DNA from 3 places in the Flintibacter sp. genome. Region 3 is predicted to be linked to each of the others. Evidence: predicted binding sites of a transcription regulator. Region 3 holds the regulator's gene; each other region holds the start of a gene.
What was found. Region 3 encodes HrcA, which represses chaperone genes, less so after heat shock. Its sites were predicted from a motif close to TGTTAGCACTCNNNNNNNNNGAGTGCTAACA; they were not measured.
Positions count from the first base shown of each region.

Region 1: the regulator HrcA is predicted to act here: its motif matches at 3,652-3,682, upstream of ACLTXB_RS08400 (co-chaperone GroES).
Region 2: the regulator HrcA is predicted to act here: its motif matches at 5,712-5,742, upstream of ACLTXB_RS12350 (Hsp20/alpha crystallin family protein).

Region 1 is NZ_JBKVXZ010000018.1:11,710-19,821, forward strand. Features, by position in the region: gene ACLTXB_RS08380 (NfeD family protein) at 1-18, opposite strand, end outside; gene ACLTXB_RS08385 (THUMP domain-containing class I SAM-dependent RNA methyltransferase) at 270-1,391, shown strand; gene ACLTXB_RS08390 (diacylglycerol/lipid kinase family protein) at 1,426-2,337, shown strand; gene ACLTXB_RS08395 (MFS transporter) at 2,355-3,542, shown strand; gene ACLTXB_RS08400 (co-chaperone GroES) at 3,733-4,017, shown strand; gene groL (chaperonin GroEL) at 4,264-5,892, shown strand; gene ACLTXB_RS08410 (S-layer homology domain-containing protein) at 6,704-8,112, shown strand, end outside.
Region 2 is NZ_JBKVXZ010000035.1:1,034-9,145, reverse strand. Features, by position in the region: gene ACLTXB_RS12375 (transporter substrate-binding domain-containing protein) at 1-353, shown strand, start outside; gene ACLTXB_RS12370 (amino acid ABC transporter permease) at 454-1,206, shown strand; gene ACLTXB_RS12365 (amino acid ABC transporter ATP-binding protein) at 1,222-2,007, shown strand; gene ACLTXB_RS12360 (amidohydrolase) at 2,289-3,875, shown strand; gene ACLTXB_RS12355 (2-hydroxyacid dehydrogenase) at 4,616-5,605, opposite strand; gene ACLTXB_RS12350 (Hsp20/alpha crystallin family protein) at 5,868-6,293, shown strand; gene clpB (ATP-dependent chaperone ClpB) at 6,451-8,112, shown strand, end outside.
Region 3 is NZ_JBKVXZ010000021.1:8-8,119, forward strand. Features, by position in the region: partial or broken gene ACLTXB_RS09060 (Hsp70 family protein) at 1-534, opposite strand, end outside; gene grpE (nucleotide exchange factor GrpE) at 731-1,315, opposite strand; gene hrcA (heat-inducible transcriptional repressor HrcA) at 1,331-2,392, opposite strand; gene aroQ (type II 3-dehydroquinate dehydratase) at 2,561-2,992, opposite strand; gene ACLTXB_RS09080 (shikimate kinase) at 2,989-4,212, opposite strand; gene pheA (prephenate dehydratase) at 4,212-5,360, opposite strand; gene aroC (chorismate synthase) at 5,624-6,709, opposite strand; gene ACLTXB_RS09095 (3-phosphoshikimate 1-carboxyvinyltransferase) at 6,690-7,874, opposite strand; gene aroB (3-dehydroquinate synthase) at 7,876-8,112, opposite strand, start outside.

The sequences.
Region 1 (8,112 bases), on a different contig from region 3:
CCATATGATCGCTTCCATAGCACACTCCTTTCTTGCGAGACTCTGTATACTCTTACGTCCCGTTGCCCATACCATACCATATTTTTTGTGAAAACTCCATAGCAAACCCTTCCAGTTTGGAAAAGGAATTGCGAATTTTTCCCCCGTCCGATATACTATATGTGATAAGCATCCATACAGCTCCTTTTTTCTCTGTTTTTCGCAGGCTAGGAACTGTTTTTTTATTGGAAAAATGGCCGGGTACAGCGCCCGGTCCGGGAGGTTTTACTGTGAATGATTTGACCTTTGCCGTGCCCACCCTGTTTGGGCTGGAAGGCCTGTGCGCCGACGAGATGCGCCGATTGAATCTGGAGGGAGTCCAGGCAGAGAACGGCCGGGTGCTGTGCCGGGGCTCGGCGCTGGACATTGCCCGGCTCAACCTGAACCTGCGCACCGGAGAGCGGGTGCTGCTGGTGCTGGGCTCTTTCCCGGCGGACAATTTTGACGCCCTGTTTGAGGGCACCAAGGCCCTGCCCTGGGAACGCTTTATCCCCCGGGAGGGACAGTTCCCTGTCAAGGGACACTGCCTCAACTCTGCTCTCCACGCCGTGCCCGCCTGCCAGGCCATTGTGAAGAAGGCGGTAGCCGCCCGGCTGGGGGAGAAGTACGGGCTCAACACCCTGCCGGAGACTGGCGCCCTCTACCAGATCCAGTTCTCCATTATGAAGGACACCGCTACCCTCATGCTGGACACCAGCGGTGCGGGACTGCACAAGCGGGGCTACCGGGCTCACGGCGTGGTGGCGCCTCTGCGGGAGACCCTGGCCGCCGCCATGGTGATGCTCTCCTGGTACAAGGGCCGTGACCCTCTGTGCGACCCCTTCTGCGGCAGCGGCACCATCCCCATCGAGGCCGCCCTCATCGCCAAGAACCGTGCCCCCGGCCTCAACCGCACCTTCTCTGCCCAGAAGTGGGCCTTTGTGGACAAGAAGCTGTGGCTGGAGGCCGCCGACCAGGCTATGGACCAGGAGTTTGACGGGGACTACGAGATCTGGGGCGGCGATCTGGACCCGGACGCGGTGGAGCTGGCCCGGCACAACGCAGAGCTGGCCGAGGTAGACGACGTGGTACACTTTGACGTGGACGATGCCCGCACCTTCCACTGGGGCGGGCTCTACGGCCGGGTGGTCACCAATCCCCCCTACGGTGAGCGCATCATGGAGCGCAAAGAGGCCGAGGAACTCTACCGGGCCTTCGGCAAGGCCTGGGCCAAGTTCCCTGATGGGTGGAAGCTCTACCTGCTGTCCTCCCACACGGAGTTCGAGCGCACCTTTGGCAAGCAGGCGGACAAGAAGCGTAAGCTCTACAACGGCATGCTCAAGTGCGACCTGTTTATGTACGGTATTAAATAAGTTTCGGCCCTTTGGGGCCGTTTGAGGTGATTTTTTGCGCCATCTGTTCATTATCAACCCCGTGGCCGGACGAAAGGGCAGCACCCAGGCTCTGCTGGACCAGCTGGACCGGGTCTCCTTCCCCCACGAGCGGGTCTTTACCGAAGGAGAGGGCCACGCGGAAAAGCTGGCCCGGCAGGCCGCCCAGACCGGCGAGCCGGTACGCATCTGGGCCTGCGGCGGAGACGGCACCCTAAATGAGGTGGTCAACGGGGCGGCAGGCTTTGACAACGCCGCCATTACCTGTGTGCCCAAAGGCACCGGCAACGACTTTTTAAAGGTATTTGGTCCCAATTACCGGGACCTGTTCTACGACCTGGAGGCTCTGGCCACCGGTCCCCAGACCACGCTGGACCTGATGGACTGCAACGGCAAGCTGGGACTGGATGTGGTGTGCGGGGGCGTAGACGCCCGCATCGCCGCTGGAGTGCACCGGTATAAGGACCTGCCCTTTGTCACCGGCAAGGGAGCCTACATTCTCTCTTTGATCGAAAACATCTTTTTAAAAGGTATCTGCCGTCCCATGGAGGTGCAGATGGGTCCGGTCCATTACAGCGGCCCCACCGCCATTGTCTGCGTATGCAACGGCCGGTACTACGGCGGCGGCTTTATGCCGGTGGCCGACGCGATGCCCGACGACGGGGTGCTTGATATGCTGCTGGTAGGCAAGGTGAGCCTGCTCACCTTTATCCGTCTGGTGGGCCAGTACGCCAAGGGCCGCTACAAGGATTACCCCCAGCTCATTGAGGATTTCCACGGCCAGGAGCTCACCTGGTCCAGCAAGGAACCCCTGGTGGCGGTGGTGGATGGGGAGGTGCTGGAGAGCACCTCCTTTACCGTGCGCCTCTCCGAAAAGAAAATTCACTTCTTCTATCCCAACGGGGCAAGCTACGCCCCCCACCTTTAAATAGGGGGGCTATCTTTATGCGACACAGCTATCAAGCTACTCTGGGGGCCTGCTTTGCCGGGTACATCGTCCAGTCGGTCATCAACCTCTTTGCCCCTTTGCTCTTTCTCACCTTCCAGCGGGAATTCTCCCTCTCTCTGGACCAGATTGCCCTGCTCATCACTGTCAATTTTCTGGTGCAGCTGTGCGTGGACGGCCTGTCCGCCCGGTTTGTGGATAAGATCGGCTGGCGGGTATGCATGGTGGCCGCCCATCTGTTTGCTGCACTGGGCCTTGTTCTGCTGGCTGTGCTGCCCGGCCGAATCCCCCCTCTGGCTGGTCTGACGACCGCTGTGGTTGTCTACGCCCTGGGCGGCGGTCTGCTGGAGGTGCTGGTCAGCCCCATTGCCGAGGCCTGCCCCACCCGCCGCAAGTCGGCGGTGATGGGTCTGCTCCACTCCTTCTACTGCTGGGGCAGCGTGGCCACCATCGCCCTGTCCACCCTGTTTTTTGTCTGTTTCGGCACCCAGAACTGGCGTATCCTGGCCATACTCTGGGCTCTGCTCCCCCTGGTCAACGCCCTGGTGTTTACCCAGGTCCCCCTGGCCACTCTCACGCCGGAGGGCGAGTCCGACCTCTCCCTGGGGCAGCTGTTCCGCACGCCCCGATTTTGGCTGTTTCTGCTGCTGATGGCCTGCGCGGGAGCCAGTGAGCTTTCCATCTCCCAGTGGGCCAGCGCCTTTGCAGAGTCTGCGCTGGGCGTGTCCAAAACGGTGGGCGATCTAGCCGGACCTCTGTCCTTTGCCCTGCTGATGGGCCTGTCCCGGCTAGTCTACGCCGCTTACAGCCGCAGTCACCCCTCCCCCACCGGCTTTATGACGGCCAGCACCGTCCTGTGCATCGCCGGATACCTGCTGGTCTCCCTCTCCCCCTGGCCCGCTCTGGCGCTGGTGGGGTGCGCCCTGTGCGGCATGGCGGTGGGCTGCATGTGGCCGGGCACCTTTAGTCTGGCGGCAGCCTGTTTTCCCCGCAGCGGCACCGCCCTGTTTGCCCTGCTGGCCCTGGCCGGAGACCTGGGATGCTCCGCCGGTCCCGGTCTGGTGGGACTGGTCTCCTCCGCCTGGGGCGACCACCTGCAATACGGTCTGCTGGCCGCGGCGGTCTTTCCCCTGCTGCTGCTTGCCGGTCTGGCTGTGCTGCGGAAAACACTCGCCCGACAAAATTAGCACTCTTTTTGTCAGTTTGTGAACGCATCGTAAATATTTTTTGAAACAGCCCTCTTTTTTGAAAAAGGGGGTTGATTTTTGAACAGGAAACGATTACTATAATACACGTGGTTAGCACTTAGATGTTTAGAGTGCTAAATCTCATTGGAATTTGTTTATTAAGTAACCATCATATAAGGAGGAACCCGTTATGAAACTGAAACCTTTGGCTGACCGCGTTGTTGTCAAGCTGGTAGAGGCCGAGGAGACCACCAAGGGCGGCATCATCCTCACCGGCGCCGCCAAGGAGAAGCCCGAAGTGGCTGAGGTTCTGGCTGTCGGCCCCGGCGGCATGGTGGACGGCAAGGAAGTCGTCATGAACGTGAAGGTGGGCGACAAGGTCATCACCAGCAAGTATGCCGGCACCCAGGTGAAGCTGGACGGCGACGAGGTCACCATCGTGCGTCAGAACGATATTCTGGCTATTGTCGAGTAAAACTCGTCCAGGGGGGATTGCATCCCCCCTAGATACGCACACGGCAAAGCCGTGTGCGATACCCCCCTAGCGGCCCGCCGCAGCGCACTCGCTGTGCTCGCACGTTTGCGGGCCGAGAAGTGATTTTCCGACGTACATGCCGCCGGAAAATCAGCTTTCAATTTTTTCGCCGCATTGCGGCGAACCAGGGGCGAAGCCCCTGGACCCCATTTCAACTACTCTCACTTATCTTGGAGGTAATGCGTTATGGCTAAGATTATTTGCTACGGCGAAGAGGCCCGCAAGGCTCTGGAGAAGGGCGTCAATCAGCTGGCTGACACCGTGAAGATCACCCTGGGTCCCAAGGGCCGCAATGTGGTGCTGGATAAGAAGTTCGGCGCTCCCCTGATCACCAACGACGGCGTGACCATCGCCAAGGAGATTGAGCTGCCCGATCCCTTTGAGAACATGGGCGCTCAGCTGGTGAAGGAAGTCTCCACCAAGACCAACGACGTGGCTGGCGACGGTACCACCACCGCTACCCTGCTGGCTCAGGCCATCATCCGCGAGGGCCTGAAGAACCTGGCCGCCGGTGCCAATCCCATGATCATGAAGAAGGGCATTGCCAAGGCCACCACCACCGCCATCGAGGCCATCAAAGCCAACAGCCAGAAGGTCAACGGCTCTGCTGACATCGCCCGCGTCGGCGCTGTCTCCTCCGGCGACGAGAACATCGGCAAGCTGATCGCTGAGGCCATGGAGAAGGTGGGCCACGACGGCGTTATCACCATCGAGGAGTCCAAGACCGCTGAGACCTACTCCGAGGTCGTGGAAGGCATGCAGTTTGACCGGGGCTACATCACCCCCTACATGGTCACCGACACCGAGAAGATGGAGGCCAACCTGGACGACGCCCTCATCCTCATCACCGATAAGAAGATCTCCAACATCCAGGAGCTGCTGCCCCTGCTGGAGCAGGTTGTCCAGTCCGGCAAGAAGCTGCTGATCATTGCTGAGGACGTGGAGGGCGACGCTCTGTCCACCCTGATCGTCAACCGTCTGCGCGGCACCCTGAACGTGGTCTGCGTCAAGGCCCCCGGCTTCGGCGATCGCCGCAAGGAGATGCTGCAGGATATCGCCATCCTGACCGGCGGCACTGTGATCTCCTCCGACGTGGGTCTGGAGCTGAAGGAAGCTCAGCTCAATCAGCTGGGCCAGGCTCGCCAGGTCAAGGTCACCAAGGAGAACACCACCATTGTCAACGGCGCTGGTAACTCCGAGGATATCAAGGCCCGTATTGGCCAGATCAAGAGCCAGATCGAGGTGACCACCTCCGATTACGACCGTGAGAAGCTGCAGGAGCGCCTGGCCAAGCTGGCCGGCGGCGTGGCTGTCATCAAGGTCGGCGCTGCCACTGAGGTGGAGATGAAGGAGAAGAAGCTGCGCATTGAGGACGCTCTGAACGCCACCCGCGCCGCTGTGGAAGAGGGCATCGTGGCCGGCGGCGGTACCGCTTACCTGAATGCCATCCCCGCTGTTGAGAAGCTGATGGCTGAGGTCGAGGGCGACGAGAAGACCGGCGTGCAGATCATTGCCTGCGCTCTGACTGCTCCTGTCAAGCAGATCGCTGCCAACGCCGGTATCGACGGCTCCGTGGTTCTGGAGAAGATCCGCGAGTCCGGCAAGACTGGCTACGGCTTCGATGCCTACAACGAGGTTTACTGCGACATGATTCCCGCCGGCATCGTGGATCCCACCAAGGTGAACCGCTCCGCTCTGGAGAACGCCGCCTCCATCGCCAGCACCCTGCTGACCACCGAGGCCCTGGTCGCCGACAAGCCCGAGCCCCCCGCACCTGCCGCTCCTGCTGCCCCTGATATGGGCGGCATGTACTAAGCAATCGTCTGAATCCATTGGGACACAAGCAATTGATGGAAGTGCAACCGTAAATTTACGATAAACTTACGACAATTGCAAAAGAAAATCGCCTGATTACGTATGAACGCCGCTGTCTGCAAATCGCAGACAGCGGCGTTTTACTGCACTTTGTGCCGTAGGGGAGGGGCTTGCCCCTCCCGCCGGTTTTCCCCGCAGAAACTTAGATTCTGGGCGCTCAGGCGCGCCTCCGCTGGGAGAACATGAAAAAGACGGGAGAAAAATGATGGTTTTACTTGAAAATATTGGCTGAGTGTGCTACATTTGAACATAGAACAAAATTCATATTTTGTTCTATCTGGAACACAGCCCCATGGGGCTGTCTCTCTCCATTCAGGAGAGAGACAAGCCTTTGTGGACTGGCTGGCGGACCAAATCAAATGATGTAAAGGAGTGTCTAGAAGTGAAAAAGCGACTATTGGCAAGCCTGATGTGTCTGTGCCTGCTGGTAGGGTTACTTCCTGCCACAGCACTGGCGGCGGGCGCGACCGATTGTCCCGGCGGCGATGAGTGCAACCACGAAGCGGCCATTGGGAACACGCACTATGGTACTTTGAAAGAAGCCATGGGTGCGGCTAAAAACGGAGAAACTGTTGACCTATTGAGAAATGTGACCCTGACCAAAAGTGTAGAGACTGTGAGAAAAGTTTCCGGCATTACACTTGATCTCAATGGTCATAACATTGACGGCACAGCAGTTACAAGCAGTAATGGTGTTGTATGGATGGGGACCAAATATGGGTGGAAACCTGTAGAAGGTACTGACAACACGATGAAAATCATCAACTCTGTCTCTGACCAAGGCGGCGAGATCAAGGGGACGCTGCCGGTCCAGTTCAGTACAGGCGATAGCCGCTATCCGATTCCCGGCGAGATCGGTGAAGGTGTGACGCTGACTGTTACCGGAGACGGAACCGACGCTGTCCAGTTGAAATCTTCTGCCTATCTGGTATACAGTGAGAACTCTAGGGATTATATCAAAAACGGTGGCTTTAAGGTCACTGCCGCTGACGGGATCGAGCGAATCTATAGTTCGTATGCTAATGCGGCCAAAGCGGCCTACAATGGTGTGGTCACTATGCTGCATGATTATAGCGGAACAGGGTCTATAAGCTCTGGTAACCGGGTAGGAGTACTGGATTTGGGGGGTAATACATTTACTTATCTGAATCCAGACAAAATAATTGAGATCAACTATGATAACGCAGGTATTACGATTCAAAACGGCACACTGACCGCCAATGCGGAGGTATTATCAAAGGGTGGCGTTACTGCACTGTATAATAATACCACACTAGTGCTGGAGCATGTGACCATGAATGTTCCCGGTAATAGCTATGGTATTGTGACAAACGGTACCAATACCGGAAACACGATTACGCTCAAGGACTCCACCCTGAATGTTCCTGATGGATATGGAATTTATTTCCCATCCTCCGGGAGTGTGGCGATTGAGGATTCTGTGATCAACGCTAAGTATTCCGGTGTGCAGATGTGCTCTGGCAGCTTGACTGTGAAGGGTGACAAGACCGCGATCACTACCACGGGTGAGCCTCAGCCGAAGACGGAGAATGATGGAGCCATTGCGGACGGTGCCGCGATCTCCGTTATTAACCGCAACTATCTCGGCGGAACTCCTACCATGAGTATTACTGGAGGTACCTTCTCCAGCAGTGAAAATGTAGATGCCGTCAAGGCATATACCTTCAGCAACACAAACAAGACTGAGGGCGAATGGAAAGATGCAAAAGATTTTTTGTCCATCTCCGGCGGTACATTCTCGTCTGATAATGTGACTGACTATCTTGATGATGGCTGTAAACTGGACGGTACTGGCAGTGTTGTCCCCTCTGATGGCTCCGTAGCAAGCATTGGAAACAAAGGGTATCGTTCTCTGGAAGAGGCCATCACAGCAGCCAAGGCGGGTGACACTGTCACGCTTCTCGAGAATGTGACTGAAGATGTGACCATCCCGGTGAATACGACTATCACCCTCGACCTGAACGGCAAGACACTCAAAAATAGTTCAGAGGATACGATCACAGTGGAGTATGGTGCGTCCCTGACGATTCAGGGGGATGGCACAGTAGACAATAAGAGCCATGGCCGTGCCGCGATCTATAATAACGGTACCGTAGTGCTGAACGGGGGGCAGTACACCCGCAGCGCGGAGACTGGACA
Region 2 (8,112 bases), on a different contig from region 3:
CCGGCTCCGCCGGTGAGGACGCCGCCCTGGCTCTGGGCGCCACCACTGTTCCCGTCCAGGCTCAGTCCAACGCTCTGATGGAGGTCTCCGCGGGCACTTCTGACGCCGCCGTCATCGACGTGCTGATGGCCGCCGAGATGACCGGCGAGGGCACCAGCTATGCCGACCTGGTTTACAGCCTCAACCTCAACGACGCCCAGGGTCTGGAGTCTGAGGAGTACGGCGTAGGTTTCCGCCAGGGCTCCGACCTGGTAGACGCCTTCAATACCTTCTGGGCTGAGAAGGTGGCCGACGGAACCGTGCTGGAGACTGCCACCACCTACGGTCTCCAGGATGCTGTGATCCTGGAGTGATTCCTTCCCCATAGTCATACCTGAGGCAGAGCGCGTCTTATGCGCGCTCTGCCTTTCGGCGGCTTTTGCCCCACCATCATCACCCGGAGAGGACGATACCATGATCGAATTTTTCACCTCCAGCACGTTCCAAACTGTGCTTGCGGCGCTGAACAGCGGCTTTCTCAAGACGCTGCAGCTGTTCTTTATCACCCTCATCGGAGCCCTGCCCCTGGGCCTTATCATCAGCTTCGGTTCCATGAACCGCTGGGCGCCGCTGGGGTTCCTCCGGAAGCCCGGCATGTCTCCCCTGCTCAACTGGCTGCTGGGGCTGCAGCCCATCAGCCTGGTATGCCGGCTGTTGGTGTGGATCATCCGTGGCACCCCCCTGGTGCTGCAGATCATTGCCCTGTTCTACGTACCCGGTATGCAGAAGTGGTTCAGCTGGCCCAGCGGAGAGTCAGGCCGGATGCTGGCCGTGTGCGTGGCCTTTATCATTAACTACGCCTGCTACTTCTCCGAGATCTACCGGGGCGGTATCCAGGGCGTTCCCAAGGGCCAGCAGGAGGCGGGCCAGGTGCTGGGCATGACCAAGCTCCAGATCTTCCGCCACATTACCCTGCTGCAGATGATCAAGCGCATCGTCCCTCCCATGTCCAACGAGATCATTACCCTGGTAAAGGATACCTCTCTGGCCCGGGTCATTGCTTTGCAGGAAGTCATCTGGATGGGCGAGTCTTTCATGAAGGGCAACTCCGGCATCGCCGGCCTGGTGTGGCCCCTGTTCTTTACCGCTGTGTACTACCTGATCTTCAGCGGCGTGGTCACGTTGTTGCTGGGCCAGCTGGAGAAGAAAATGGAATTCTTTCAGTGATGAGGAGGACCGAATATGGCAATTTTGGACGTATGCAATATTGAAAAGCATTTCGGTCCCACCCGGGTATTGGAGGACATCAGCTTCTCTCTGGAGCAGGGACAGGCCCTGGCCATCATCGGCTCCTCCGGCTCCGGCAAGACCACCCTGCTGCGCTGCCTCAACTTTTTGGAGACACCCAACCAGGGGACCATATCTGTCAATGGCTCGGTACTTTTTGATGCCAGCGATCCTACGACTCAGCGGGAAACCGAGATACGGAAAAAGCGCCTCCACTTTGGTCTGGTGTTCCAGTCCTTCAACCTGTTTCCCCAGTACACGGCGCTGCAAAATGTTACCCTGGCCAAAGAGCTGCTCAGCCAGGAACTGCCGGAATATAAGCAGAACAAGAAGGCCATTCTGGAGGAGATCCAGGCTGAGGGCCGGGAGCTGCTGGCCAAAATGGGCCTGAGTGACCGGGCCGACCACTACCCCAGTCAGCTCTCCGGCGGACAGCAGCAGCGTGTGGCCATCGCCCGCGCCCTGGCCCTGAAGCCCGACATCCTGTGCTTTGACGAGCCCACCTCGGCCCTGGACCCGGAGCTCACCGGGGAGGTATTGAAAGTGATTCGCTCCTTGGCCGAGCAGAAGACCACCATGATTATCGTCACCCACGAGATGGCCTTTGCCCGGGACGTGGCCGACGAGGTTATGTTTATGGACGGCGGCGTCATCGTGGAGAAGGGACCGGCCCGGCAGGTCATCGAGCATCCCCGGGAGGAGCGCACCCGCCAGTTCCTGTCCCGCTACGCCGAGAATTGACGTACTTTTCTTGAAAGAAAAGTACGCAAAAGAACTTTCTGGGAAACTTCGTTTCCCCTCTGTGACTGTAAGCAACCTGTTTGTGGGAGCGATGTTCTGCGTCGCTCCCACTTTTTTTGTTCTGTAGGGGCCGATGTCCCCATCGGCCTGTTATGCTTTCCCGCACCCCATAGGGGCGGATATCATCCGCCCGCATTTCCCGCCGGAAAGAAAAAAGCAGGTGGATTTTTGGCGGAACGTGCCGTATCATATGTTTAAGAAAAGAAAATGGAGGGGTTCTCATGCGCAGACTCTGGTATCACGGCAAGGTGGACACCATGGTTCCCGGCAAAGACCGGCAGCAGGCCATCGGCCTGGAGGACGGCGCCGTCGTCTTTGTGGGCAGCGACCGGGACGCCCTGGCACTCCCCTGGGACGAGAAAACCGACCTGGAGGGCCGCCAGGTGCTCCCCGGTTTCCACGACACCCACATGCACCTGCTGCTCTACGCTCTGTTTCAGGACAGCCTGCCCCTGGCAGGGGTCCCTTCCATCCAAGAGATGATCCGCCGCGGGCGGGACAAGCTGGCCCAGACGGGGGCCTCTTATCTGCTGGGTATGGGCTGGAACCAAGAGACTCTGGCCGAGGAGCGCATGCCCACCCGGGCCGACCTGGATCAGATTTCCCGGGAAGTTCCGGTATGTCTGCTGCGCTGCTGCGCCCATGTGGCAGCCTGCAACACCCCCATGCTGGAGCGGCTGAAAACTCTTACCGGGGTGGAGGAGTCTGTTCTGGAAAAGGTGGACTTTGAGCAGGGCCTGCTGCGGGAGGAGGCCATGCGCCTCTACATGCAGGTGGTACCGCCTCTCTCCGATGAAGAGGTCAAGGCCCTCATTCGGCGGGGCCAGGCCGACGCCAACGCCAAGGGCCTCACCTGCGTCCACTCCGACGACCTTCAGATGCTTCCCGGTATGGACCCGGTGCGTCTGGTCCGCTTGTTCCGGGAGATGGAACAGGACGGGGAATTGACGCTGCGGGTATACGAGCAGTGTCTGCTTGCTCCGTCGGATTTTGAGCGTTTTCTGTCGGTCCGGTCGGATCCCCAGGACCGGGAAAGTCTCTTCCGCACCGGGCCGAGGAAACTCCTCCAGGACGGCTCCCTGGGCGCCCGCACCGCCCTGCTCCGGGAGGGGTATCAGGACGACCCGGAGTGGAAGGGCATGGCCATCTACACGCCCAGCGAGCTGGAACAGCTGGTGGAGGCCGCCCACACAGCCCGGATGGACGTGGCCGTCCACGTTATCGGGGACGGGGCTTTGGAGCAGCTGTGCCAGGCGGTGGAAGCGGTCCAGGCCCGGGACCCCTGGCCTCAGGCCCGCCACGGGGCAGTCCATGCCCAGATCACCGACGCCGCTCTGCTGGCACGGATGAAGGCCCTGGGCCTTCAGGCCTACATCCAGCCCATTTTTATTGAAGAGGACATGGGCATCATCACCCAGCGGATGGGAGAGAAGCGCGCCCGGGATTGCTACAACTGGCGCTCCATGCTGGAGCTGGGACTGGCCGTGAGCGGCGGCTCCGACTGCCCGGTGGAACCCTTTGATGTGCTGGACAACCTCCGCGCCGCCGTCACCCGCCAGGACCGGGCAGGGGAGCGCACCTACCTGCCGGAGCAGGCCCTCTCTCTGGAGGAGGGACTAAGCCTGTTTACCTCCCGGGCGGCCTGGGCGAGCCGGGACGAGGATGTTCGTGGGCGGCTGATGCCCGGGATGCAGGGGGATCTGGTGATTCTGGATGGGGATTTGTTTGCGGTTTCTCCCCAGGAGCTGCCGAAGGTTCCTGTTTTTGAGACGGTTTTGGCGGGAAAGACTGTTTTTGCACAAAGATAATTTCTTTTATGAAGAAGGGTTCCGCCCTGAGGGGCGTGGGGAACGGTGTTACTTTGCCCGCGGCGGCAAAGTAACCAAAACGCCGCCGGGGGACGGTTCCGGTGAGCGCCTATGCGCAGCGGGCGCTCACAGTCACCTTGTCCCTACCCCCTCTGGCCCTTCGGGCCATCTCCCCCTGACAGGGGGAGTCGGCCCCCGGACCCCCTGTTACGGGAGCGTGTCCCTTTGGGTTTTTCGTATCTTCCGGCGGTCTAAGTTTTGACCGTGCCTCCCTCTACTCCCGGGCCTTAGGCCCTTTTGCCATCAAAATATGTGAGGGGTTGCTTCTATCATACACCGCCTGGTGCCTGCCTACCTGTTTGGTGCGGCGGTAGTCGGGTGGATGCCCCGCAACTGCCCGGCTGCCACAGTTATGCCGGAGTAGGCGGTGTCCGTACAGCGCGAACACCTTAAATTTCCATCTGGTAGGGCCTAAGGCCCGGGGCAAGAAGAACGCAAGGTCTTGTGTTCGGAGCCGCCGGACGCAAATGCCAAATCCTCAGGATGGCGTCCCCCGTAAACGGGGGTCCAGGGGGTGTGGTGACTATGAACACCCGCCTGCGGCGAGGTGTTCGTCGGAGCCACACCCCTTGGCGCATCTTTGGTTACTTTCTGTGCGAGCAGAAAGTAACACTCGTTCCTCAAAGCAAAAAACCGCAGCCGGTTTGCTCCGACTGCGGTTTTGCTTTTAAACAGAATGATTACAGCCCATTTACCACAAAATTAGGCCGCTTGCCCTCCTGGATGAGCTTCACATTGTTCCACATATTGTTGTGCGCCCGGCGGAAGGAACCACCGGTGTTGCCGCCTAGGTGGGGGGAGTAGATCGCCCGGTCCGCGATCTCCGCGGGCAGGTCCACCAGGGGGTGGTCGGCGGGGGTGGGCTCGGGGGCCAGGGTGTCCATAGCAATGCCGCCGATGCGGCCATCCATAAGGCCCTGGCGCACGGCCAGATTATCCACCAGGTCGCCCCGGGCGGTATTTACCAGGATAATGCCCGGCTTCATCTTGGAGACCAGATCGGCGTTTACCATGTTCTGGGTCTGATCGTTGACAGCGCAGTGGAGGGAGAGGATGTCGCAGGCGGCGGCCAGCTCCTCCAGGGGCAGGTATTCCACCCCAAAGTCGGCCTCCACCTCGGGGGAACGGCGGTGGAGACTGTAATAGTACATCTTACAGCCGAAGGGCTTGAGACGCCGGGCGGTGGCCTGAGCAATGTCGCCGAAGCCCACCAGGCCCACGGTCTGCTCACCCAGCTCCGGGCTGCCCGAGGCCATCACTGCCTCTTTCATCTTCACTTGGAGACCCGCCTTCACCGCGTTGTGGCCGGTGATGCCGTGGCGCAGGGCCATGAGCATGAGCATGACGGTATGTTCGGCCACGGAGTCGGCGTTGCAGCCCTTGTTGTTGCACACGAAGATCCCCTTTTCCCGGGCCGCCTCCAGGTCGATGCGGTTGAAGGCCACGCCCTCCGACTGGATGAGCTTCAGGTTGGGCAGCAGGTCAATGATCTCCCGGCCCACGTCCACAATGGGGTCGTCAAAGAGCACCTGGGCGTCCGGGTTTTCCGCCGCCGCTTGGCGGGGCGACTGGTCCAGAGTGCAGAATACCAGCTCTGCTCCCAGCTGGGCGGCAAAGTCGGGCATATAGGCGTCATAGCGGGCCTTGGGGCCGTACACAAGGATCTTCAAAGGGGTTCCTCCTTTTATATTTATACATGGGAATCCGCCCACAGGGCGGTTTTCTTCTGTTTCATTATATCAGCCTCCACTTTTTGGGGCAAGGCCGTCTCTCCAAAATTAGCACTCTCGTATCTAGAGTGCTAGAATTTACAATTTAGACACAATGTTTGCAAGAACTGTTCATAATTGGGCACTATACTAAAGTCAAAGTTCAGAAGGGCCCGGGAGCAAATACAAACCGCTCCCCATTGGGCCGAAAGGAGTTTTGATTATGTATAGCATGATTCCCTTTGGACGTATGAGCAACAGCTTTAACGACCTGTTTGATGAATTTGAGCGTTCCATGTTCCCCGCCAGCCAGCGCCAGCTGCCCGCCTTCCGCACCGACATCCAGGACAAGGGCGACCACTACCTGCTGGAGGCTGATCTGCCCGGCTTTAATAAGGGCGACATCGACCTGCACCTGCAGGACGGCGTTCTCACCATCACCGCCAAGCACCAGGAGACCTCCGAAAAGAAGGAGGAGGGCAAGTACCTGTGCCGGGAGCGCCGCTGCGGCAGCTACCAGCGCTCCTTTGACGTCTCCGGCATCCAGGAGGAAAACATCACCGCCGCCTATGATAACGGCGTGCTGAAGCTGACCCTGCCCAAGCAGGGCGAGGTGATCCCCCAGAGCCGGAAGATCGCCATCGAGTAACAGCGACTCTCTGAAAGGGCGGGTAAATTACCCGCCCTTTTTTCAAACTTTCTCTTGCATTTTTCAAAAACTTGGTCTATCATTCACTTAGCACTTAGTTTATAAGAGTGCCAATTTTTCAAAACATCAAACCCCATGAAAAGGAGGGTTTCTTACTATGAATATGAATCAGTTTACCCAGAAGTCTCTGGCCGCCATCCAGGGGGCTCAGGACATCGCCCAGGCCCACGGCAACCAGCAGATCGAGCAGGAGCACCTGCTGTTGGCTCTGGTCAGCGACGAGCAGGGCTTTATTCCCCAGCTGCTCACCGCCATGGGTATGACGGTGCCTAGCTTCCAGGCGGCCGCCGCCGACCTGGTGAACAAGCTGCCCAAGGTGTCCGGCGGCAGCCGGGAGGCCGACAAGGTGTACGTGGCCCAGGACGTGGACCGCGCCCTCACCGCCGCCCAGGAGCAGGCCTCCGCCATGAAGGACGAGTATATCTCCGTGGAGCATCTGCTCCTCGGTCTGATGGAGCGGCCCAACTCCAACTTGAAGGAGCTGTTCCGCACCTATAACGTGACCAAAGAGAAGGTCATGCAGGCCCTGGCCAGCGTCCGTGGCAACCAGCGTGTCACCTCCGACAACCCGGAGGAGACCTACGACGCCCTGAAAAAGTACGGCACCGACCTGGTGGACCGTGCCCGCCAGAACAAGCTGGACCCTGTCATCGGCCGTGACGACGAAATCCGTAACGTCATCCGGATTCTGAGCCGGAAGAGCAAAAATAACCCCGTCCTCATCGGCGAGCCCGGCGTGGGCAAGACCGCCATCGCCGAGGGCCTGGCCCAGCGGATCGTCAAGGGCGATGTGCCCGCCAGCCTGAAGGACAAGACCATCTTCTCCCTGGATATGGGCTCCCTCATTGCAGGCGCCAAATACCGGGGCGAATTTGAGGAGCGGCTGAAGGCCGTTTTGAATGAGATCAAAAAGAGCGAGGGCCGCATCATTCTCTTCATCGACGAGCTGCACACCATTGTGGGTGCCGGCAAGACTGAAGGCTCCATGGACGCAGGCAACCTGCTCAAGCCCATGCTGGCCCGCGGCGAGCTGCACTGCATCGGTGCCACCACCCTCAACGAGTACCGCCAGTATATTGAGAAGGACGCCGCTCTGGAGCGCCGGTTCCAGCCCGTTATGGTCAATGAGCCCAGTGTGGAGGATGCCATTGCCATTCTCCGTGGCCTGAAAGAGCGCTACGAGGTCTACCACGGCGTAAAGATCACCGACGGCGCCATCATTGCCGCCGCTACCCTCAGCAACCGCTATATCACCGACCGGTTCCTCCCCGATAAGGCCATCGACCTGGTGGATGAGGCCTGCGCCATGATCCGCACCGAGATGGACTCCATGCCCACCGAGCTGGATATCATCCAGCGCAAGATCATCCAGCATGAGATCGAGGAGGCCGCTCTGAAAAAGGAGACCGACAAGATCTCCCAGGAGCATCTGGCGGAGATCCAGAAGGAACTCTCCGATATGCGGGAGGAGTTTAACGCCAAGAAGGCCCAGTGGGACAACGAGAAGAACGCCATCGGCAAGGTCCAGAAGCTCCGCGAGGAGTTGGAGGCCGCCAACGCCCAGTTGGAGAAGGCCCAGCGGGAGTACGACCTGAACAAGGCCGCCGAGCTCCAGTACGGCAAGATCCCCGAGCTGAAAAAGGCCCTGGAGGCGGAGGAGCAGATTGCCAACGAGGGCAAGCAGCGCTCTCTGCTCCGAGATAAGGTCACCGAGGAGGAGATCGCCCGCATCATCGAGCGTTGGACCGGCATCCCCGTG
Region 3 (8,112 bases):
GGACACGTCGAAGGTGCCGCCGCCCAGGTCGTACACCATGACCTTCTGAGCGGTCTCCTTATCCACACCGTAGGCCAGAGCGGCAGCGGTGGGCTCGTTGATGATACGCTTGACCTCCAGGCCGGCGATCTTGCCGGCGTCCTTGGTGGCCTGACGCTGAGCATCGGTGAAGTAAGCGGGGACGGTGATGACGGCCTCGGAGACGGTCTGGCCCAGATAGGCCTCGGCGTCAGCCTTCAGCTTCTGAAGGATCATGGCGCTGATCTCCTGGGGAGTGTACTTCTTGCCGTCGATGTCCACCTTATAGTCGGTGCCCATCTCACGCTTGATGGAAATAACGGTGCGGTCGGGGTTGGTGATCGCCTGGCGCTTGGCCACCTGGCCTACCATACGCTCGCCGTCCTTGGAAAAAGCCACCACAGAGGGGGTGGTACGGTTGCCTTCGGCGTTGGGGATGACGACGGCGTCGCCGCCCTCCATAACCGCCACGCAGCTGTTAGTCGTACCTAAGTCAATACCAATGATCTTGGACATAATGTGTTTCCTCCTAATATATGAAAAGATTGTTGTTTACAAAATTAATTTGGTTTTATATTGTCACGCTGCGGATTGGACGCACGGCCGGGTCGCTTTCGCTCCGTCTCGGGCTGGTCTGCGGACCGCTGTGCGGTCCTCCGCTCGCCCTCGCTCCGGTCCATCCGCGCTGCTCCGCACGCCTCCGCGCTTCGTATCAGTTAGCCACCTTAACCATGGCAAACCGGATGACCTTGTCGCCCAGCTGGAAGCCGGCCTGGAACACGTCGCAGACGGTGTTCTCGCCGAAGTTCTCATCCTCCACATGCATCACGGCATTGTGCAGGTTGGGATCAAAGGTCTGGCCCAGAGCGGGGATCTCGGTGATGCCCAGCTTTTCCAGCACGGTCTTAAGCTGGGTCATGGTCATCTCCACGCCCTTCTTAAAGGCCTCGTCGGCGGTCTCCTGCTTGAGTGCCCGCTCCAGATTGTCGTACACCGGCAGGAAGGCCACAGCCGCATCCGCTTTGGCGTCGTTCCAGATGGAGTCCTTCTCCTTGGCGGTACGGCGGCGGTAGTTGTCGTATTCGGCGGCCAGGCGCAGGTATTTGTCCTCCTGCTGGGCCACCTGATCCTTCAGGGACTCCAGCTCAGTGAGGAGGGGATCGGCGCTCTCGCTCTGAGCCTCGCCCTGGGGCTGGGTCTGCTCGGCCTGGGGTTCGGTCTGAACCTCAGCCTGCTGCTCCACCGGCTCCTGCTGCTCCGGAGCGGTCTGCTCCGCCTTATTTTCTTTCTTGCTCATGAACTAATGTTCCTCCTATTCCTGGTCGTTCCCGTCGCCGGGGGGAAGTTCCCCCTTACCGAACATCCGGGTCAGGCTGTCGGCGAAATAGGACAGGCGGGCGGTCACCTTGGCGTAGTCCATCCGGGTGGGTCCTACCACCCCGATGACGCCCCGCATATTATCTCCAATGTCATAGCTGGCCATGACCACGCTGGTATCCTTCAGCGCCTCGCTGACGTTTTCCGGCCCGATGAGAATATTCATATTCTGGCCGTTCTCCATGGATACCGGCAGCTTGGACCCCTCCTGGTTTTCCGCCAGGTAGGTCATCAGAGGCTTGGCCTTGTTCAGACTGCGGTACTCAGGGTGTTCCAGCAGATGGGTGATCCCCGAAGTGTGAATGGTCTGGCGGCGCTGCTCCTGAAGCACCTCGATGGCGTACTGCACCACCATGGAGATCAGGTTGAATGCCCCGGGTGCGGAACGGGTCTCCATCTTGTCCAGAGTCTGTTCCATCTCCTCCACGGTCAGACCTACAAAGGAGCTGTTCAAAACGGTGGACAGCAGCTGCAGCTGGGTGTCGGAAAGCTCATCGGACAGGTGGATAAGCTTGTTGCGCACCACCGAGTTGTCGGTCATCACCACAGCGATAAAGGCGTTTTCCTCTACCATCAGCAGGTCGTACCGCTTTACCGTCACCCGCTGCTTGGGCTGGGCCATGGTAAAGACGGGGTAGTCGCTGATCTGGGAGAGCACCTTGCCCGCCCGGTCGATGACCCGGTCCAGCTCCTCCATTTTCAGGTTCAGCGCGTCGTTGATGCGCTGGGTCTCCTGCATGGTCAGCTGGTGCTCACCCATGAGCTCGTTGACGTAGAGCCGGTAGCCCATGGGGGACGGAATCCGTCCGGCCGAGGTGTGGGGCTGCTCCAGATAGCCCAGTTCGGTGAGGTCGGCCATCTCATTTCGTATGGTGGCGGTGGAGATGTCCAGTCCGGCCTGCTCTGCCACGGCCTTGGAACCTACCGGTTCCGCGGTGGAGATATAGATCTCAACAATGGCCCGCAGGATTCGCTTTTTTCGATTGGTCAGCTCCATACTCTCGCCTCCATTTCTCATTCTATGTTTTAGCACTCATTCTCCCTGAGTGCTAAAGATAATGTACCACCCACCTGCAAGATTGTCAATAGGTACTTTATGAATTTATTTTAAACAAAAAAAGCCCGGCATTTCTTTGCAGAAATGCCGGGATACTGCTAATTTGACTTACCGTTGTTTCCCAGTCAGATATTGAATGGCGACCCGGTACCCCTCAAAGCCCATGCCGATAAAGGACTTCTCACAGGCCATCCCCGCATAGGAGATGTGCCGGAATTCCTCCCGGGCATTTACATCGGACAGGTGGACCTCCACCGCAGGCAGACCCACCGCCTTCAGGGCGTCCAGAATGGCCACGCTGGTGTGGGTATAGGCGGCGGGGTTGATGACGATGCCGTCCATCTTCCCGTAGGCCCACTGGATCTTGTCCACAACGGCCCCCTCGTGGTTGGACTGGAACAGCTCCACCTGAGCGCCGCACTCGTCTGCCGCCTGGCGGATAAAGGCCTCCAGGGCAGCAAAGTCCTGCTTGCCATAGATATCGGGCTCCCGAATGCCCAGCATGTTCAGGTTTGGGCCGTTAATCACCAACAGCTTCATTCCATCACCCTCTTGATAATTTCGTCCACGGTGTCCTCCACCGTGCCGTTGTTGTCCACCGTCACCTGGGCCATGGCCTCATAGAGGGGAGCCCGGCGGCGGTAGAGCTCCTCCCGGGGCACGCTCTGGGAGACAGGCCGGCCATCGGTGGGCAGCTTGTCAAGGTCCCGCCGCAGCCAGACCACCACGGAATTTTCCTCCATTCTGTCCCGGTTCTCCGTCCGGGTAACGATGCCCCCTCCCGCGGAGATGACCTGGCCGGACTCCTTGGCAATCTGGGCCAAGGCCCGGTGCTCCCGAACCCGGAACCCCTCCTCCCCTTCGGTGGCAAAGATGTGTGGGATGGAGCAGCCCACCTCTTCTATGATCTTCTCGTCCACATCGGCCAGAGGGCGGCCCAGCTTTTCAGCCAGTGCCTTGCCCACCGTGGTCTTGCCGCAGCCGGGCATTCCGATAAGGAGGATGTTTTTCGTCTCCCGCTCCAGCTTGGCGGTAATGTCGGCCACCAGTTCGTCGGGCAGCTTTTTGCCCTGGAACCGCTCCGAGGCCGCTTTGGCCTGGGCCACCAGCATCCCCAGGCCGTTGCCCCAGATGAGCCCCCGGCGCTGAGCCTGGAGGAGCAGCTGGGTTTTCGAGGGGTTATAAATGAGGTCAAAGACACCCTCACACTGGGGGAACTGGTCCAAATCCACGGGGGAAACTCCGTTATTGGGGTACATACCCACGGGGGTGGCGTTGACGATGATCTGGGCGTCGGCGTGGCGGTCCAGATTCTGATAGTTATTCTCTCCGGAACGGGAGATGGTGATGATCTCCCGGGCTCCCAGCTCGGAGAGCACTGCCCGCACCGTGAGAGATGCCCCGCCGCTGCCCAGCACCAGGGCTTTCCGGCCCTCCACCTGGGCTCCGGCGGACTTTAACAGGTACAAAAACCCATCATAATCGGTGTTGTCTCCCAGCAAGGTACCGTCGGGGCGGCGGAGGATGGTGTTCACGCTGCCGATGCGCCGGGCGGCCGGGGTGAGTTCGGCACAGTACTCCATCACCGTCTTTTTATAGGGGATGGTGACGTTAAGGCCGTGAAACTCCCCCTTGCGCAGGAACTCCCCCACCTCCTCCGGCTCCAGAGGGATGAGCCGGTAGGGGTAGTTCCCCAGCAGGCTGTGGATTTTGGGGGAAAAGCTGTGGCCCAGCTTGCGGCCGATGAGCCCGCAGTCCATCAGCAGATCACCTCATTGTAAGTGCCCAGATAGCGGAAGTGCTCGCTCTCCTCCTCCAGGTCCCGGAAGATACGCTCCATCTCGGGGGCATACACGGAGCACTCCAGGTCGAAGTAGAACATGAACTCGAACTCCCGGTCAGGGAGAGGACGGCTCTCCAGCTTGCGCAGGTTGATGCCCAGGGCGTAGAACTTGGACAGTACATTGTAAAGGGCGCCAGGCTTGTGGGGCAGGGTCATCATCAGAGAGGTGCGGTCGGCCCCGGGGTAGATCTCGGGATTCTTGGAGATGCAGATGAAGCGGGTGTAGTTGTTGTCCTGGTCCTGGACGTTCTGCTCCAGGAGGTTGAGCCCATAGAGCTCGCCGCAGAAGCGGGAGGACAGGGCGGCCACGTCCCGGCGCTCCGACTGGGCCACCATCTGGGCGGCCAGGGCGGTATTCTCCACCACGGTGACCTTCACGCCCTTCAGGGTGGACAGATATCCGGCGCACTGGCTGATGGCCTGCTGGTGGGAGAAGATCTCCTTGATGTCCTCCTTTTTCACCCCGTGCTTGCACAGCAGGTTGTGGCTCACCTTCAGGCGGGCGGAGCGGACGATGGAGAAGTTGTGCTTGGTCATCAGGTCGTAGATGGCGTTGACGGAACCGGCGGTACTGTTCTCGATGGGCAGCACGCCGTACTGGCACATGCCGCTCTCCACCGCTTTGAATACGTGCTCAAAGGTATTGAAGTAGAGGACGGTAGGAGCCTTGAAGATGCTGTCGCAGGCGATCTGGGAGTAAGCACCCTCCACACCCTGGCAGGCCACGGTAGCCCGCTGGGGGAAGAGGTCGGGGGTGGTGTCCAGGGCCTTGCGGATGGTCTCATACACCTTGGAGGTCACACCGGAGCAGGCGTTCTGGTAGGAGCGTCCGGCGGCCAGGATGGTGCGGTACACCGACTGGGTGTAGTCGGCCAGCTCCTCCCCCGCCTGCTCGCCTACCTTGCCCAGCAGGGCGCGCTCCCGGCCCGCGTCCAGGGTGGGCAGGCCGTTTGCCTGCTTATAGGCGGCCACCTCTTTGGAAACCTCCATGCGCTGCTTAAACAGGTCCACCATCTGCTGGTCGATGGCGTCAATTTTCTCTCTCAGATCCTTCAGTTCTTCCATCTTCAATCACTCCTTACCTATGGGTGCAATATTCTATGACTTAATAAGGTGGCGAAACGAAGTTTCGCACAAAGCTCTTTTGCGCGCGTGAGTCAAAACCGCAGTTTCGCCTCACGCGGCAAATTTGAATTGGCTTTTCCAATTCAAATTTGTAGTGATTGCACGTGAAAGAGCACCCTGACGGTTCCCTTTCACACTATCCCTCCCTCCGAAACCTCTTGCTTCTCAGAAGCGAAACGAAGTTTCGCACCAAGCTCTTTTGCTTACTTTTCTCTCGAGAAAAGTAAGTCGGTGAGAACGAGGGCTGTGACCGCCTCTACTACGGGAACCGCCCGGGGAACGATGCAGGGGTCATGGCGGCCGGTGACCACCAGCTCCTCCACCTGCTTTTTCGACAGGCTCACCGTCTGCTGCTGCTTGGCAATGGACGGGGTGGGCTTCACAGCCAGGCGGAACACCAGGGGCATGCCGTTGGTAATGCCCCCCAAAATGCCTCCGGCGTGGTTGGTCTCGGTGACCAGCTTCCCGTCCTTCACGGTAAAGGGGTCGTTGTTCTCCGAGCCCCGCATAGTGGCCACTCCGAAACCCGCGCCAAACTCCACGCCCTTCACCGCCGGGATGCCAAACAGGGCGGCGGCCAGGCGGTTTTCCATCCCGCCGAACATGGGCTCTCCCAGTCCGGCGGGCACCCCGGTGACCAGACACTCCACAATGCCGCCCACCGAGTCGCCCTCCTCCTTGGCCTGGAGGATCACTTTCCGCATGCGCTCCCCCGCCTTCTCGTCCATGACGGGGAAGGGCGCGCGCTTCAGGGCGTCCAACGTCTCCACACTCTCCCCCATGGGGTCGAAGGGCCGGTCGGCCTCTCCGGCGATGGAGGCGATGTGGGCGGCCACCTCAATTCTCCGGCGCTTCAGTATCTGGAGGCAGATGCCGCCCGCAATGCATAGAGGAGCAGTGAGGCGGCCGGAGAAATGTCCTCCCCCCGCCACGTCCTGGAAGCCGCCGTACTTCACCTGGGCGGTAAAGTCGGCGTGGCTGGGGCGGGGTTTGTCCCGGAGTTGGGCATAGTCCTGGGAGCGGGTGTTGGTATTCTCAATGAGGGCGGCCAGGGGCGCCCCGCAGGTCACATCGTCCACCAGACCGCTGAGAAACTTGGGCAGGTCGGCCTCCTTGCGGGGGGTGGAGGTGGCGTTCTGTCCCGGAGCCCGGCGCTTTAAAAACCGCCCCAGCTCCTCCATGTCCACCCGCTCCCCGGCGGGCAGGCCGTCCACCACTACCCCAATGGCCGGGGAATGGGACTGTCCAAAGACAGACACGTGGATATGTTCACCCAGATATGAGGCCATGTATTTCTCCTCCCAACGCAGTGTAGTCCTCCCAGAACCGGGGGTAAGATTTTTTCACGCACTCGGCCCCCAGGATGGTCACCGGCTCTTTGCAGGCCACAGCGGCCACGGCGGCCATCATGGCAATGCGGTGGTCGTTGCAGCCGTCCACCGTACCGCCCTCCAGGTGGTCCAGCCCCTCCAGAATGAGGGTGTCCTCCCCCACCTGAGCCTTGGCTCCCAGGGCATTTAACGTGCGGGCGATGGTCTCCAGGCGGTCGCTCTCCTTCATGCGCAGCCGCCCGGCGTTTACAAACCGAGTAGTTCTCTTCCGCACCGCCGCCATGACGGCCAGCGGGGGCGCCAGGTCGGGGCACTGAGACAGGTCAATGTCCACATTCCCGGGCCTGGCCAGCTTCCAATAGAGGGTGCCGATCTGCCGGTCTCCCTGGACGGAATCGGGATTGAGCCCCTGTATGTCTACCTGAGCTCCCAGGAAGTTGGCGGCGTACCAGAAAGCGGCGCCCGACCAGTCGGCCTCCAGGGTCAGGTCCCGGGCCTGATAGGTCTGGTTTCCCGGCACCAGAAAGCCGTCCTCCTGCTCCTCTACCTTTATATCGAACCGGCGGAGCATATCCAGCGTCATATCCACATAACCCCGGGATTCCAGGGGTGTGGTGAGGACGATCCGGCTGTCTCCAGGCAGCAGAGGCAGGGCATAGAGCAGTCCAGTGATAAACTGGCTGGACACGTTGCCGGGAAGGGCATAGACGCCCGGCTCCAGCTGACCCGCCACAGTCAGACAGGCCCCCTCCTGGTTCCATGAAATTCCCTTCTCCTCAAACAGGCGGATGTAGGGACCTTGGGGCCGCTCCATCAGCCGTCCCCGGCCGGTAAAGTGGCCTCCACCCCGCACAGCCAGAGCCACCGGGATGAGAAAGCGCAGGGTGGAGCCCGACTCGCCGCAGTCCAGCAAAGGCAGCCCATCCGCCTGTGCGGGCTGCCCGCTTTTCAGGGCGGCTACACAGTCCTGAGTGGCCTGGATATCCTGGGAAACCGCCAGGTTGGAGAGCTTGCCCTCCCCTTGGGCCAGCATGAGGGCAAGCACCGCCCGGTGGGTCTGGGACTTGCTGGAGGGCGGGGTGACCGCTCCCTTCAGCGTTCCCGGCAGAATGGTCACATTCATGTCAGTTTCCTTTCCACATGGGGGTCAAAGCCTCCAGCAGCGCCTCCCGGGGCATGGCGTGGGGAACGGCCTTTCCCAGCTCCTCCAATACAATGAGGCGAATGTCGCTGCCGGCGTTCTTCTTGTCCAGGCCCACCGCCTCCACCAGGGTATCCCAGGTACAGGGAATGGTGAGGGGCAGCTGGTACTCCTTTAATATATTCTGGATGGTCTCGGTGGTTCCGGCGGGAGTGATGCC